Regions from separate parts of the Marinilactibacillus sp. GCM10026970 genome, predicted to be linked through region 1. Evidence: riboswitches for the same ligand, from Rfam matches in the RefSeq annotation. Region 1 holds a riboswitch; each other region holds the start of a gene.
What was found. Region 1 has a riboswitch for thiamine pyrophosphate ahead of thiT (energy-coupled thiamine transporter ThiT). Riboswitches for the same ligand answer to the same signal wherever they lie in the genome.
Positions count from the first base shown of each region.

Region 1 (3,167 bases):
CGGTAAAGAAGGTGTACTTGCGTTATTGAGTGATTCAAACGAAGCAGAAAGCATGATAGAAAATGTTTCTGAGAAAAAAGTTCAAGAAGAAGTGTTGGATATTTTCCAAGACTCAAATAGTAGAATTATTGTTGCCGCAGTAGCAAGTAACATTTTACGTATTCAACAAGTGCTGAACGCGGCACAAGCATCTGGAAGAAAAGTTTTCATTACAGGACGTAATCTTGAAGCAATTCTCGCAACAGCTATTGAATTAGACAAATTGACACTTCCTGATGAGAATTTGATTGTTTCAGTGGATAAAATTGATCAGTTTGATGATAACCAAATTATTGTACTTGAAACAGGCGCTTCTGGTGAACCAATTAAAACACTTAGTCGTATGGCAACAGGCAATCATGGACAAGTTAATATTAAAGAAAATGATCTTGTATTTATTGCTACAAGTCCATCTATTGCAATGGAAGTAACCGTTGCTGAAACAGAGAACTTGATTTACAGAGCGGGCGCTACCGTTAAGCATATTTCTGATAATATGAAAGCTTCTGGTCATGCTACGCCTAACGACCTTCAATTGATGATCAATTTACTTCAACCGAAATATTTCATACCAATCCAAGGAGAGTATCGTATGCTTGCAGCTCACGCTGATTTAGCAAATGAAACAGGTATGGATAACGCAGATATCTTTATTTTAAGTAATGGAGATGTTTTGAATTATCAAAATGGCAAAATAAATCAGACTGGTCAAGTACCAGCTGAGAATACGCTAATTGATGGAATTGGTATCGGAGACATTGGAAATATTGTTTTAAGAGATAGACGACTATTATCTGAAGATGGTATTTTTGTAGCGGTTGTAACGATCGACCGAAAAAAACGCAAAGTCGTATCTGGTCCACACATTGTAACAAGAGGATTTGTCTTTGTTAAAGAAAGTCAGGATTTGATTAATGAGTCTAACGAAATCGTTACTGATGTAGTTCGCAAAAATCTTGAACATAATGATTTCGACTGGGGATCTATCAAGCAAGATATCAGAGAAGAACTTGGAAATCATTTATTCAAAAAAACACGTAGACGTCCAATCATCTTACCTGTTATAATGGAAGTGAACCAAAATCGTCGATTCAAGTAAATCGCGATAACTTAACTATTTGTACTAGGGGAGCCAATTGAATTGGCTGAGAGTGGACTATTAGTCCAGACCCTTTGAACCTGTACGTTCGTACGTGCGTAGGGAGAGTACCTAGAATCAGTGTCTAAAAGTATCTTTTTGCTTTTTGCTATGATGATAAGAATATACTCCTCCTCTAGTATACATAGTATCTATAGGAGGAGTTTTTGTATGCAGAACGAAAAGTTAAGAGTTTATATTGAAGGGACATTGTTTGCGGCCATTGCCATGATTTTGTCTTTAATACCAATAGGGATTGGAGCATCTTTTAGTATTTCATTAGGTACGATTCCGTTGACCTTTTTTGCGATTAGAAGAGGAATGGTGCCTGGTTTATTTGCAGGATTTTTGTGGGGAATCTTGCATGTAGTAGCTGGAACAGCTTATATACTGAATATCTATCAATTTATTATTGAATATGGATTTGCTTTCACTTGTGTTGGTTTTGCCGGGTACTTTAGCCAGACCATTATCAAAAATATAAAAGAAAATTCACTTGGCACCGCTAAAAAGTATTTGATCATTACGACGTTCATAGGATCAGCTGCTCGTTGGTTCTGGCACTTCGTAGCTGGCGTATTCTTTTTTGGAGACTATGCAGTGTGGGGGCTTGATCCTGTAACGTTTTCGCTGCTATTCAATGGAGCGAGCATGCTCGCTACAATAGCGGTTACGATTATTGTATTGGTGCTGTTATTCGACAGAGCTTCATCTATGTTTGTGCCTAAATTAAAAAGCTGATCCTTGAAAATATTTCCCATAAAGCAGTCTCTATTAATAGAGGCTGCTTTGTTGTTTTACGAACTAATTGTTACAGAATACCGTATTTTTTTAAAGGAAGCTTCGCTTTAGGAACACTCTAGGGGTAATATATGTAGACGGGTAAAGGCGTAATAGTGTAAACTGATTAAGAAAAACTCTAGAAGGCTTAGTATCAGGTGTTCATAGAGGAGTCAACAAAAGGACTATAAGGGGAATAAAATGGAGATTATTAGAACATTATTTTGGTTATTTATTTTTATCAATTCGATCTTAGCATTTATAACAGTTTTCAGAGAAAGAGAAAGAGATATTGCAGCAATATGGGCATGGTTACTCGTCATAACAATGTTACCAGGGATTGGATTTGTTCTTTACCTATTTCTTGGACGAAAGATTTCTCAAGAAAATATTTTCGATATTCGGTCACAGAAAAGAATTGGTATGACGCAATTGGTTGAAGCGCAAAAACAGTTAATTGAGTCTGAAAATTTAGATGTTCCGGAAGCGAAGCATATGGATACCACATTGGAACTGGTTTCTCTTTTCTTAGAAAGTAATGAAGCCATTTTGACCAAAGGAAATAAAGTCGATATTATCACAGATGGTAAAGAAAAATTCGATAAATTAATAGAAGACATTGGTAAAGCAGAACATCATATTCATGTGACTTATTATATATTCAAAGCAGATGGTATTGGTACAAGATTGTTAAAAGCATTGGAAGAAAGAGCCGAACATGGCGTTGAAGTTAAAGTTTTATATGACCCGATTGGAGCTAGAGTCGTAGGCGCTCATTTTTTTGAACACCTAAAAGCTCTTGGAGGAAAAGCTGAACCCTTCTTCGGTTCTAAATTTTTCAGATTGAATTACAGAAATCATAGAAAAATAGTCGTAATTGATGGAAAAGTAGGATATACAGGAGGCTTTAACGTCGGAGATGATTATTTGGGTCTTTATGAAAAGATGGGATACTGGAGAGATACACACCTTAGAATCAACGGAAACGGTGTGCTTCCTTTGCAGACAAGGTTTTTGATGGACTGGAATGCATCTGTTAAACATCATCCAGTCAGTTATGAAGAAAGTTATTTTCCGGTTTCATCTTTTATGGGAACTACTGATCTACAAATTGTTTCCAGTGGCCCTGATAATGAAATGCATGCAATTAAAAAAGGTTTTCTTAAAATGATCAGTATGGCCAAGGAGTCCGTTTATATACAAACACCTT
Region 1 is NZ_JBHSUL010000034.1:179,255-182,421, reverse strand. It holds gene ACFP65_RS11650 (ribonuclease J) at 1-1,138, shown strand, start outside; TPP riboswitch at 1,155-1,261, shown strand; gene thiT (energy-coupled thiamine transporter ThiT) at 1,349-1,918, shown strand; gene cls (cardiolipin synthase) at 2,159-3,167, shown strand, end outside.

Region 2 (3,167 bases), on a different contig from region 1:
TGGAAGCCAAAGATGGGAGTGCTGGATTCGACTTTGCCGGTATTTACGATGAAGTAGATCCCTACAAAACGATCGCATATACTTTAGAGGATAATCGAAAAGTGAACATTTTATTTAACGGAAACAATAACCAAACCGAAGTAGTAGAAACATTTGATGCAGAAAGTGAATATTCTCTTGAAATGCAAAAAGAGGGATGGCAATCTATTTTGGATCAGTTTAAAAATTATACTGAAGAAAAATTTTAAGTCTATCATACAAAAAAGTACTACATAAGAAAGTAATCTTTTGCAGTACTTTTTGTTTTGTAAAGACATGTTTAATCATTTTATTTCATTTTTGTTTATTGAATCCGTTAAGCTTAGCGTGTACTTTCCCACGCAGTCGCTGAAAAAACAAAAACTGACGGCGAGATTGTTCCATACTTTTATAGCGTTTACGATTCTTTTTATAGAACTGCTGGTGATAGTTTTCTGCAGGCCAAAAGGTACTGACTGGCTCAATTGAAGTAACGATTGGTTTTGTATATTTGTTCGAGTCGATTACACGCTGTTTGGATTCCATGACAATTTTGTGCTGTTCTTCATTTCGGTAGAATATAACCGGGCGATAACGTTCACCACGGTCTGCGAACTGACCATGTGCATCGGTAGGGTCTGTTAACTGCCAATAAAGTTCGACAAGGTCGGCATATTGTATGATACGTGTATCAAAAATGATTTCCACAGCTTCTACATGTCCTGTATAATCTCCGCTGACTTGGTCATAAGTAGGGTGATCGACGTGTCCGCCGGTATAGCCAGACAATACGGATAGAATGCCCTCTCGTGTCTCAAACGGTTCTACCATACACCAGAAACAACCACCCGCAAAAATGGCACTATCCTGGTTATTCTCATCGTCAATGGTGTGTCCATCTATATCAAATGAAGTTTTTATTTTTAAATTACCGGTGATTAAATTGTAAAAGTCCATTACGTCAGGTGTGAGATTACTTCTTAGCGCCAAAGGACGTAGATCGGCCTCAATTTTTGAAAGGTGACTCTCCACACTTCTTCCATCATCCAGGCGATCTTTTGTCTCTGACAGCAAAGAACGTTCCCAATCACGTGTCGCTGGATTAAGGATCAGGTTATAGAGATTCGCTAACAGTACTTCTTGATTCATGTTCATACGTATACCGCCTTTGAGTCCATTCGTTTAGTGAGGGATCGTTACCGTTAGTATACCGTAATTTTCTTGAAAATTAATTTAAAAAAGGTTAAATGGGCGAGAATCCTACAATTATTTATAAGCCTGTAGTCCCATCAAAAAAAGTATGCTATACTCTAATCAATTGAAAAGAACATTTGGGGTGCTATTTAGCTGAGATTATACCCATTGAACCTGATACAGTTAGGACTGGCGCAGGGAAATGTAGTTGTAGACGGATTTTATGCAATCGTTTTATTCTGATTGTATGACTCCGTCTGTCTCAGACCGCACTCCTTTTGCTTTTCGCAGAAAGGAGTTTTTTTACGTGGAAAAAAATCGAATCCACAGATTGACTTTACTAGCATTAATGATTGCACTAGACGTGGTGTTGTCACCATTGATGCGAATCGAAGGAATGGCGCCCATGTCTAGCGTCATGAATATTATTGCGGGTGTTTTACTTGGTCCGCTCTATGGAACGCTGATGGCGCTGATTTGCGGCCTGATCCGTATGTTACTTTTAGGTATTCCACCGCTTGCTTTAACGGGGGCTGTATTTGGGGCTTTCTTAGCGGGACTATTTTATAAATTCGGCCGGAATATGTACTGGTCGATGGCGGGTGAAATTATCGGAACAGGCATCATTGGTTCACTACTTTCTTATCCCGTGATGGTTTGGTTTACCGGTAGCCAACAAAGTTTGTACTGGTTTATTTACACGCCTAGATTTGTTGGGGCGACTTTGATTGGTTCTGTGATGGCATTTTTAGTACTAGTCAAATTAAAAGAAACGTCTACTTTCAAACGGACTCAAAAATTGTTTATGGGAGGTCCGCTTTATGGCGTTAAATCATGACCTTTCAACTCAGTTTCCATTAAAACAAGCTCCATTAGTACAATGTATTACCAATGAAATCACTTGTGAGTCTATGGCGAATGCGCTGCTTTACGTAGGGGCTAAACCGATTATGGCAGATGACCCGAGAGAGTTTAAACAACTCTTTACTCAAACGGATGCTTTGCTTTTGAATCTTGGCCATCTTTCAGAAAAACGTCAGATTAGTCTGCTGGAAGCAAGCCGTTATGCTAATGAAACGAAGAAGCCGACGGTTGTTGATTTAGTTGGTTACGGCGTTAGTGATATCCGTAATCAAGTGAGCCTTGCGCTAGTTGAAAATCATCCAACTGTCGTAAAAGGAAACACTTCAGAACTTAGAAACTTCTGTGAACTAACGAGCCACGGACGAGGTGTTGACGGAAACGAACTGGATCAGGGAGAAGAAAGCCTGAACGAATTGATTGACGCCCTGAAAGAGATGAGCCAATACTATCCTAACACAACTTTTCTAGCAACTGGACCGACAGATGTCGTCGTGTCGCTGGACCGTACTGTGATGCTTTCCAATGGTGTCGAGGAACTCGATCGATTCACAGGAACCGGTGATATTGTTGGAGCACTAATCGCGGTACTCTTAGGAGACGGTCAAAATTCATTCGATGCCGTAGTTGGCGCAGTCAGCTATTTTAACCTTTGTGGTGAAAAAGCTAAAACACAAAGCAAAGGATTAGCCGATTTCCGCTTTCAAACATTAAACCATCTATCACTGTTACTGAAAGAAAACTGGAACCAATCCGTGAAAGGATGGGAAAAATGAAAGAATTAACCCTTTACCTTGTAACTGGAAGATACGATTTTGACGAAGCATCCTTTTTAACTGTGATCAAAACCGCCTGTGAAAATGGCGTAACACTCGTGCAGCTGCGTGAAAAGGAAGCAACGACAAACGATTTTTATAGACTGGCTCAAAAAGTGAAAGACCTAACAGACCGTTTTGACGTTCCTTTGATCATCAACGATCGAGTCGATGTCTGCCTAGCGGTTGATGCTGCGGGTGTTCACATTGGTGACGATGAATTGCCAGTAGAAGTCGTTCGCAGACTGATTGGAAAAGATAAAATAATAGGTGTTTCTG
Region 2 is NZ_JBHSUL010000013.1:15,247-18,413, reverse strand. It holds gene ACFP65_RS05060 (SRPBCC domain-containing protein) at 1-248, shown strand, start outside; gene msrA (peptide-methionine (S)-S-oxide reductase MsrA) at 334-1,173, opposite strand; TPP riboswitch at 1,341-1,430, shown strand; gene thiW (energy coupling factor transporter S component ThiW) at 1,520-2,050, shown strand; gene ACFP65_RS05045 (hydroxyethylthiazole kinase) at 2,034-2,849, shown strand; gene thiE (thiamine phosphate synthase) at 2,837-3,167, shown strand, end outside.
Region 2: it holds a riboswitch for thiamine pyrophosphate, as region 1 does, so the genes downstream of both, thiW (energy coupling factor transporter S component ThiW) here and thiT (energy-coupled thiamine transporter ThiT) in region 1, are expected to answer to the same signal.

Region 3 (3,167 bases), on a different contig from region 1:
AGAAACAAAAGCGCCAACTGGTTATGTACTCAATACAGAACCAGTTGAATTCGAAATCGAATCTGTAGCAAAATCAGAACCCGTTATTGTTGAGGTAGCAGCTATAAACTATCAAGGTACAGTACAATTAAGTAAAGTAACAGAAACAGGCGAAGCCTTACCGGGCGCAACATTTGCCTTATTCGATGCAGATAGTTTAGATGTTGAGCAAGAGGTCGTTTCAGACGAACAGGGGATCGTTCGCTTCGCACAACTTGCACCAGGAAATTATATTATTAGAGAAACACAACCAGTCATAGGATATATTCGAAATACTAGAGAAGTAGAAGTCATTATTGAAGATTCGTCAAGTGGACAACCTGTTGTTACAGATTTAGGAGAATTTACAAATTACCAAGGTGCAGTCTTATTGACTAAACGTGATTCAGCAGATGCGACAATTACATTAGCAGAGACAGCTTTCACCTTATTTGATCAGTCAGGTACAGAGCTGATGGCCGATATAGTCACGAATGCAGATGGTCAAGTAGAAGTTGATGGCCTAGCACCAGGGGAATACCACTTTATTGAAACTCAGGCGCCACCAGGATATGACATTTCTTATATCCCGATTGAATTTGAAATCGAACCTGAGACAGTAGATAAACCAGAAATGGTTTTAGCGACAGCAACAAATAGTAAGCTCATTATTACTGAACCGACAGAAGATTCAGAATTGATCATTAAAACACCAAAACCAGTTCTGAACCAAGAGTCGAATAGAGGGCTGAACTCAAATGTGATCACAAAACTGACGACTGATCCAGAAGTCATTAAACCAGTAAAAACGAATCAGTCTCAGTCTAAGCTTCCGCAAACCGGATTCCAACAATATGGTGGAATCGCGCTTCTGGGAGGGGTCCTAACATTGATGGGTACAGGTATCTTCTTATCAAATAGAAAAAAAGTAAAATAATCAATTAACGACCGAAAAAGCCAGGGCTCTATAGCCTGGCTTTTTTCTGTGACAAATTCTTAATTTTAATATAAGAATAGTTTTGGATGAAATAACCTTTAAGATAAACCTTTTTTATTATTCGTCCCGAACCGTCCGAATTGATTATTTTTAAATGTATGGTATAATGTAACTACATTAAGAATAAATATGAAGTATTATATAAAATCGTTTTAACGAAGTTTAATCGATCTGGCGCAACTATAGAGTTGTAAGGACACAGTAGAGGTAGGGACTGTGTTGTTTAAATGAGAAACTCAGTCATATAATTTGAATAGTAATTTAGCACGAATTAACTGTATAAGTCATTTATTTTTAATCAGAGAGCCGCTCCCTTAATTGGGAGGGGCTTTTGTCAATTCTAAGGCAATTTAATCCAGGTACTTTAGATGCGCATCGGGATGAGCAATTTTTTATAATACAGTATATTATTTTAAAAGCATATGATATGATTTATGTAATTGAATACACAATAGACCACTAGGGGAGCTTCTTGTTGAAAAGCTGAGGCTGAGATAGGTAGAAACCTGACCCTTAGGACCTGATCTGGATAAAGCCAGCGTAGGAAAAGTGGAATGATGATTTGACTCTAGCACTCTCTTTTGAGAAGGCTTTATTAAGATTGTAAATGAACCCACACCCTTTTTCTGTCTGCTTAAGACAGAGAAGGGGTGTTTTTTGTTTATTCAAAAAAGCGAAAAGAGGGCAAGGAATGAGTGAACAGAAAACCGTTTTAGTTACAGGATCAAGTCGAGGACTAGGAGCTATGATTGCGAAACAGTTTGGTGAAAAAGGATATAAAGTAGTAGTCAATTACTTTAAAAACAAAGAAAAGGCGCTTAAAGTTATTGAGGAAATTGGAAAAGACAACGCAATCGCCATTCAGGCAGATGTTAGAGATGAACAGCAAGTAGAAGCTATGGTAAAAAAAGCCACAGAACATTTTGGAACAATTGATATCGTCATCAACAATGCTTTAATCAATTTTGAATTTAATCCAGTCACCCAAGGAACAGTGGAAGAATTGACTTGGGAGAATTATAATGAACAGCTTCAAGGAACAGTCCAGTCTGCCTTAAACACGATTCAAGCTGTCCTTCCTGAAATGAAAAAACAGCAATACGGTCGGATAATCAACATAGGTACAAACTTATTTCAAAATCCCGTAGTCCCCTATCACCAATACACAACGGCCAAAGCGGCACTCGTAGGATTTACTAGGAATATGGCGAAAGAACTCGGAAAAGATCAAATCACAGTTAATATGGTGTCTGGTGGCTTGTTAGAACGAACAGATGCTAGTGCAGTTACTACGCCAGAAGTCTTTGATTTGATTGCAGCAAGTTCTGCACTAAATCGCGTGACAGAACCAGCAGATGTAGCGGAAGTCGTTGTTTTCCTAGGGTCTGAGGCTTCCAGAGGTGTCACGGGACAGAATATTGTTGTAGACAGCGGATTAACAATGAATTAAGAAATAAATAATGTGTAGAAAGTGTTTGATCATTTTATTGATGAGAAGTAAAAAGCTGCGCCTTAGTGGGTGTAGCTTTTTACTTGTTCGGGGTAATGTTCACTAGAAAATTTTGGTATACTATAAGAAACTGATAGATAAGGAAGCTAAGCTATTGAAAGACTTACTTAAAGATGACGAACGTATTGATCAGTTGATGCAATACGATATAGAAATTATACAAAGCCCTTCAGTCTTCTCTTTTTCACTAGATGCCGTATTATTAGGAGAATTTGCTCAAGTACCCAAGCATAATCGTGCTAAAATTGTTGATCTCTGTTCTGGAAACGGTGCAGTTGCACTCATGCTTAGTCAAAAGACGGCTAGTCCGGTGACTGGGGTTGAAATTCAAGAAAGACTTGTGGATATGGCAAATAGAAGTATTGAATTGAATCAATTACAGGAACAAGTAATGATGAAACATGCGGATGTTAAAGAAGTCAGAGAACTGATTCGACATGATTCAGTGGATGTCGTGACGTGTAACCCGCCTTATTTTAAAGTGACAGAAGAAAGCCTTCAGAATCCAAACACAAACCTTGCGATTGCCAGACATGAGATTCACTTGTCTTTAGGTGAAATGATGAAAGCAACGGCATTTTTACTTAAGACAAAAGGAAAAGCTTATTTTGTACACAGACCGGATCGGTTTCTAGAAATTCT
Region 3 is NZ_JBHSUL010000027.1:278,562-281,728, reverse strand. It holds gene ACFP65_RS08795 (SpaA isopeptide-forming pilin-related protein) at 1-955, shown strand, start outside; TPP riboswitch at 1,467-1,580, shown strand; gene ACFP65_RS08790 (3-oxoacyl-ACP reductase) at 1,707-2,465, shown strand; gene ACFP65_RS08785 (tRNA1(Val) (adenine(37)-N6)-methyltransferase) at 2,662-3,167, shown strand, end outside.
Region 3: it holds a riboswitch for thiamine pyrophosphate, as region 1 does, so the genes downstream of both, ACFP65_RS08790 (3-oxoacyl-ACP reductase) here and thiT (energy-coupled thiamine transporter ThiT) in region 1, are expected to answer to the same signal.

Region 4 (3,167 bases), on a different contig from region 1:
CGACAGTATCCGGAAAAATTATCAGAAACCCTACTATCCAGCTAGCCAGAACCAAACAAAACCTCACTAACCTAATCAGAGAAACACATTTCAAACATAAAATTCAAGCACACGTCGTCTTTGTTCATCCCACATTTACCCTTTATAATGCCAGTACCACCGATTCTTTTATCTTCCCCACACAAATTGAAACCCACCTCATCAAAATAAACGATCAGCTTAAAATGTCATCCCAAAAAGACAGACAACTGGCAGAAATACTAGTGGATGGACAGGAGACTCAGAATCAGCATGAACAAACTACGCCCGAATACCCTTATGAACAGTTAGAAAAAGGGGTTGTCTGTCCGCACTGCAATACGCTTTCCTTGTCGAGCGGTCTTAGAATGAAAAGTTGTCTGACCTGTGGGCATAAAGTACCATTAGAATCAGCTATATTAGAAAGTGTTAGACAATATCAAGTTTTGTTTCCAGAAGGTAAGGTGACTACAAATCAAATCGATGACTGGTGCGGTAAACAAACATCAACAAAAAGCATACGAAAAGTGCTAGAAACACATTTCACCATGGTAGGAACGAATAAACTAAAAGAATATATTTAAGGAGAAATTTTCTATAATCAAATGTACGATGAACCTTTCGTGACGATCGTTCTCATTATACTATTTCACAGATTACGTGATTTCCTAACTTTGAATGTAGCCATCAACAAGAATGAAATCGGCCTTAAGCATTACTGTCAAAGAAACTGATCAGTAAAGTCAAAAAAAACAAAAAAAACCACCTGCAGATGCAAGTGGCTAAAAAGGAGACGGACGATTACTTGGAGGAGTAATCGCCCTGAAAAATAAGTTGGTTGTTGTGGGTATGAACATAGTATAGAAAACAAATTTGAAGAAGGTATGATGAACAGATGAAAAAATCGTAAAAAATAGAAAGGAATGAAACAAATAGTCAACGCTTAAGCATATGGTATTTTCGGTACCAAACTGATATAATGAAATCGTTAAATTAAAAGAACTAGGGGAGCATAGAGCTTTCAGTAAAGATCGAGGATTTACAAAACCCTCCAACCAAACTGATCGCGAAAGCTGAGAAAGGTAAGACCTGACCCTTAACCTGAACTAGGTAATGCTAGCGGAGGGAAGTGATCATGATGAATGGCAGATCAAGTTATCTGTATTCTTATTTAGTGTGAACCGACTCTCTTCTATCAATTTTGGAAGAGTTTTTTTGTGTCTTAAAATGTCTAGAGAGTGGGATGAGCAAAATGATAAAACAGAACGATTTTCAAACAGTAGCGCAACAAATAATAGAAAAAACCACCTTTTTATCGGTCATAGCAATCGAAAAAGTCTTCGGTGCACAAGGAGCGGTGAGAAAATGACGACTAAACAAGTATTGACGATTGCAGGCAGTGATAGTGGTGGTGGAGCAGGAATTCAAGCAGACTTGAAAACCTTTCAAGAAAGAAACGTATTTGGGGTATCCGTATTAACGGCGGTCACGGCTCAGAACACACTTGGGGTTCATGGAGTACATCCTGTGCCGCTTGAAATGGTTGAAGCACAATTAGATGCAATTTTCAGTGATTTCAACTTGTCAGCGATTAAAACAGGCATGCTTGTTAATGGGGATTATATGGAGCTCATTGCAAACAAACTTTTAGACCATAAAATAGCCCCACTGATCATTGATCCGGTCATGGTCGCAAAGGGAGGACATCCCTTAATGGCATCTACTGCGATCGAAGTGATGAAAAATAGACTGGTTCCTTTAGCAGATGTCATCACACCCAATATCCCAGAAGCTGAAGCGTTGACAGGGATTGAGATAATAAACAAGGAAGATATGCTTAAAGCTGCCTATCAGTTAAAAGAAGCGGGGAGTAAAGTTGTCATCATAAAAGGTGGTCATACGCTGGATGATCCGAAAGCCTCTGATTTGATACTGCTTGAATCTGGAGAGGAAGTATGGCTATCCACCCCCCGAATTGACACGAAAAATACTCACGGTACGGGATGTACGTATTCAGCATGTATTGCGGCTGAAATTGCAAAAGGCCACTCAGTGCTAGAAGCCATCAAGACAGCTAAAGCTTACATCCAAGCCGCAATATCTAATCCACTGGAGCAGGTGGGGCACGGTCATGGACCGACAAATCACTGGGCTTACCGAACAGAAAATTAAGAAAGTAGACAAAAAAATCCCATTAGGAAAAAGCGAAAGTTCGCTGAATCCTAATGGGATTTTTTTAAGGAAGGAAAGCATTCCAACCTCAATTTAAAATTGAGACATATCTAGTCTCTTATATTTCTATATTCAGCAATGTATACAATTCAATCAGGGGAGAAAGAAAGTTCAGCTTCATATAGAATAAGTTTCTTTTCAAAAGAACAAGATAAAGTGGGGGGCCACTTTAAAACATTCAATATTAGGGGGAGAAAAGAAAAGTGTTTTATAATTTGACACTATAGATAGTTTAACAATATTTTTTGTACGTATCCTTAAAATCAGTTAAGGTTTTAGCTGAGAAAAATAATAATTTCCTCAGCTAGCCGTAATTATTGTAACGCGTTCACCATAGCTTTGTTAAAAGCAGGTAAATCTTCAGGCGTACGGCTTGAAATTAAACCAGAATCGTCAATAACGACTTCTTCGTCACGGAAGTTTGCGCCGGCATTTTTAAGATCAATTGCTACTTGAGAGACTGAAGTAATATCTTTTCCTTTTACAACTTCAGCATTGATTAGTAGTTGTGGACCATGACAAATTGAGAAAATTGGTTTATTATTTTCAGAAAATGCACGTGTGAAATTCAAGAAACGCTCATCCTTACGAAGTTGGTCGGGTGAAAATCCACCAGGTATGAGTAAAGCGTCGAAATCTTCTGGGGAAACATCGTCAATACTTTTGTCGATTGTAACAGAAGCTTTTCCTTTTTTACCTTCAACGGTTTCGCCTGCTTCAAAGCCAATCGTTACGATTTCGTGACCTGCTTTTTCGAGTTCTTCTTTTGGTGAAGTGAATTCTACATCTTCAAATAATTTTGTCATAACGGTTGCTACTTTTTTACCCATGTCTAAATTCCTCCTATTAGTTTATCTACATTTAGTGTATCGCGCATGTAGAACGGGTGCAAATCTAATGCTTATACTAAATGCTGT
Region 4 is NZ_JBHSUL010000009.1:28,208-31,374, reverse strand. It holds gene ACFP65_RS03205 (nuclease-related domain-containing protein) at 1-602, shown strand, start outside; TPP riboswitch at 1,013-1,163, shown strand; gene thiD (bifunctional hydroxymethylpyrimidine kinase/phosphomethylpyrimidine kinase) at 1,384-2,190, shown strand; gene ACFP65_RS03195 (type 1 glutamine amidotransferase domain-containing protein) at 2,565-3,080, opposite strand.
Region 4: it holds a riboswitch for thiamine pyrophosphate, as region 1 does, so the genes downstream of both, thiD (bifunctional hydroxymethylpyrimidine kinase/phosphomethylpyrimidine kinase) here and thiT (energy-coupled thiamine transporter ThiT) in region 1, are expected to answer to the same signal.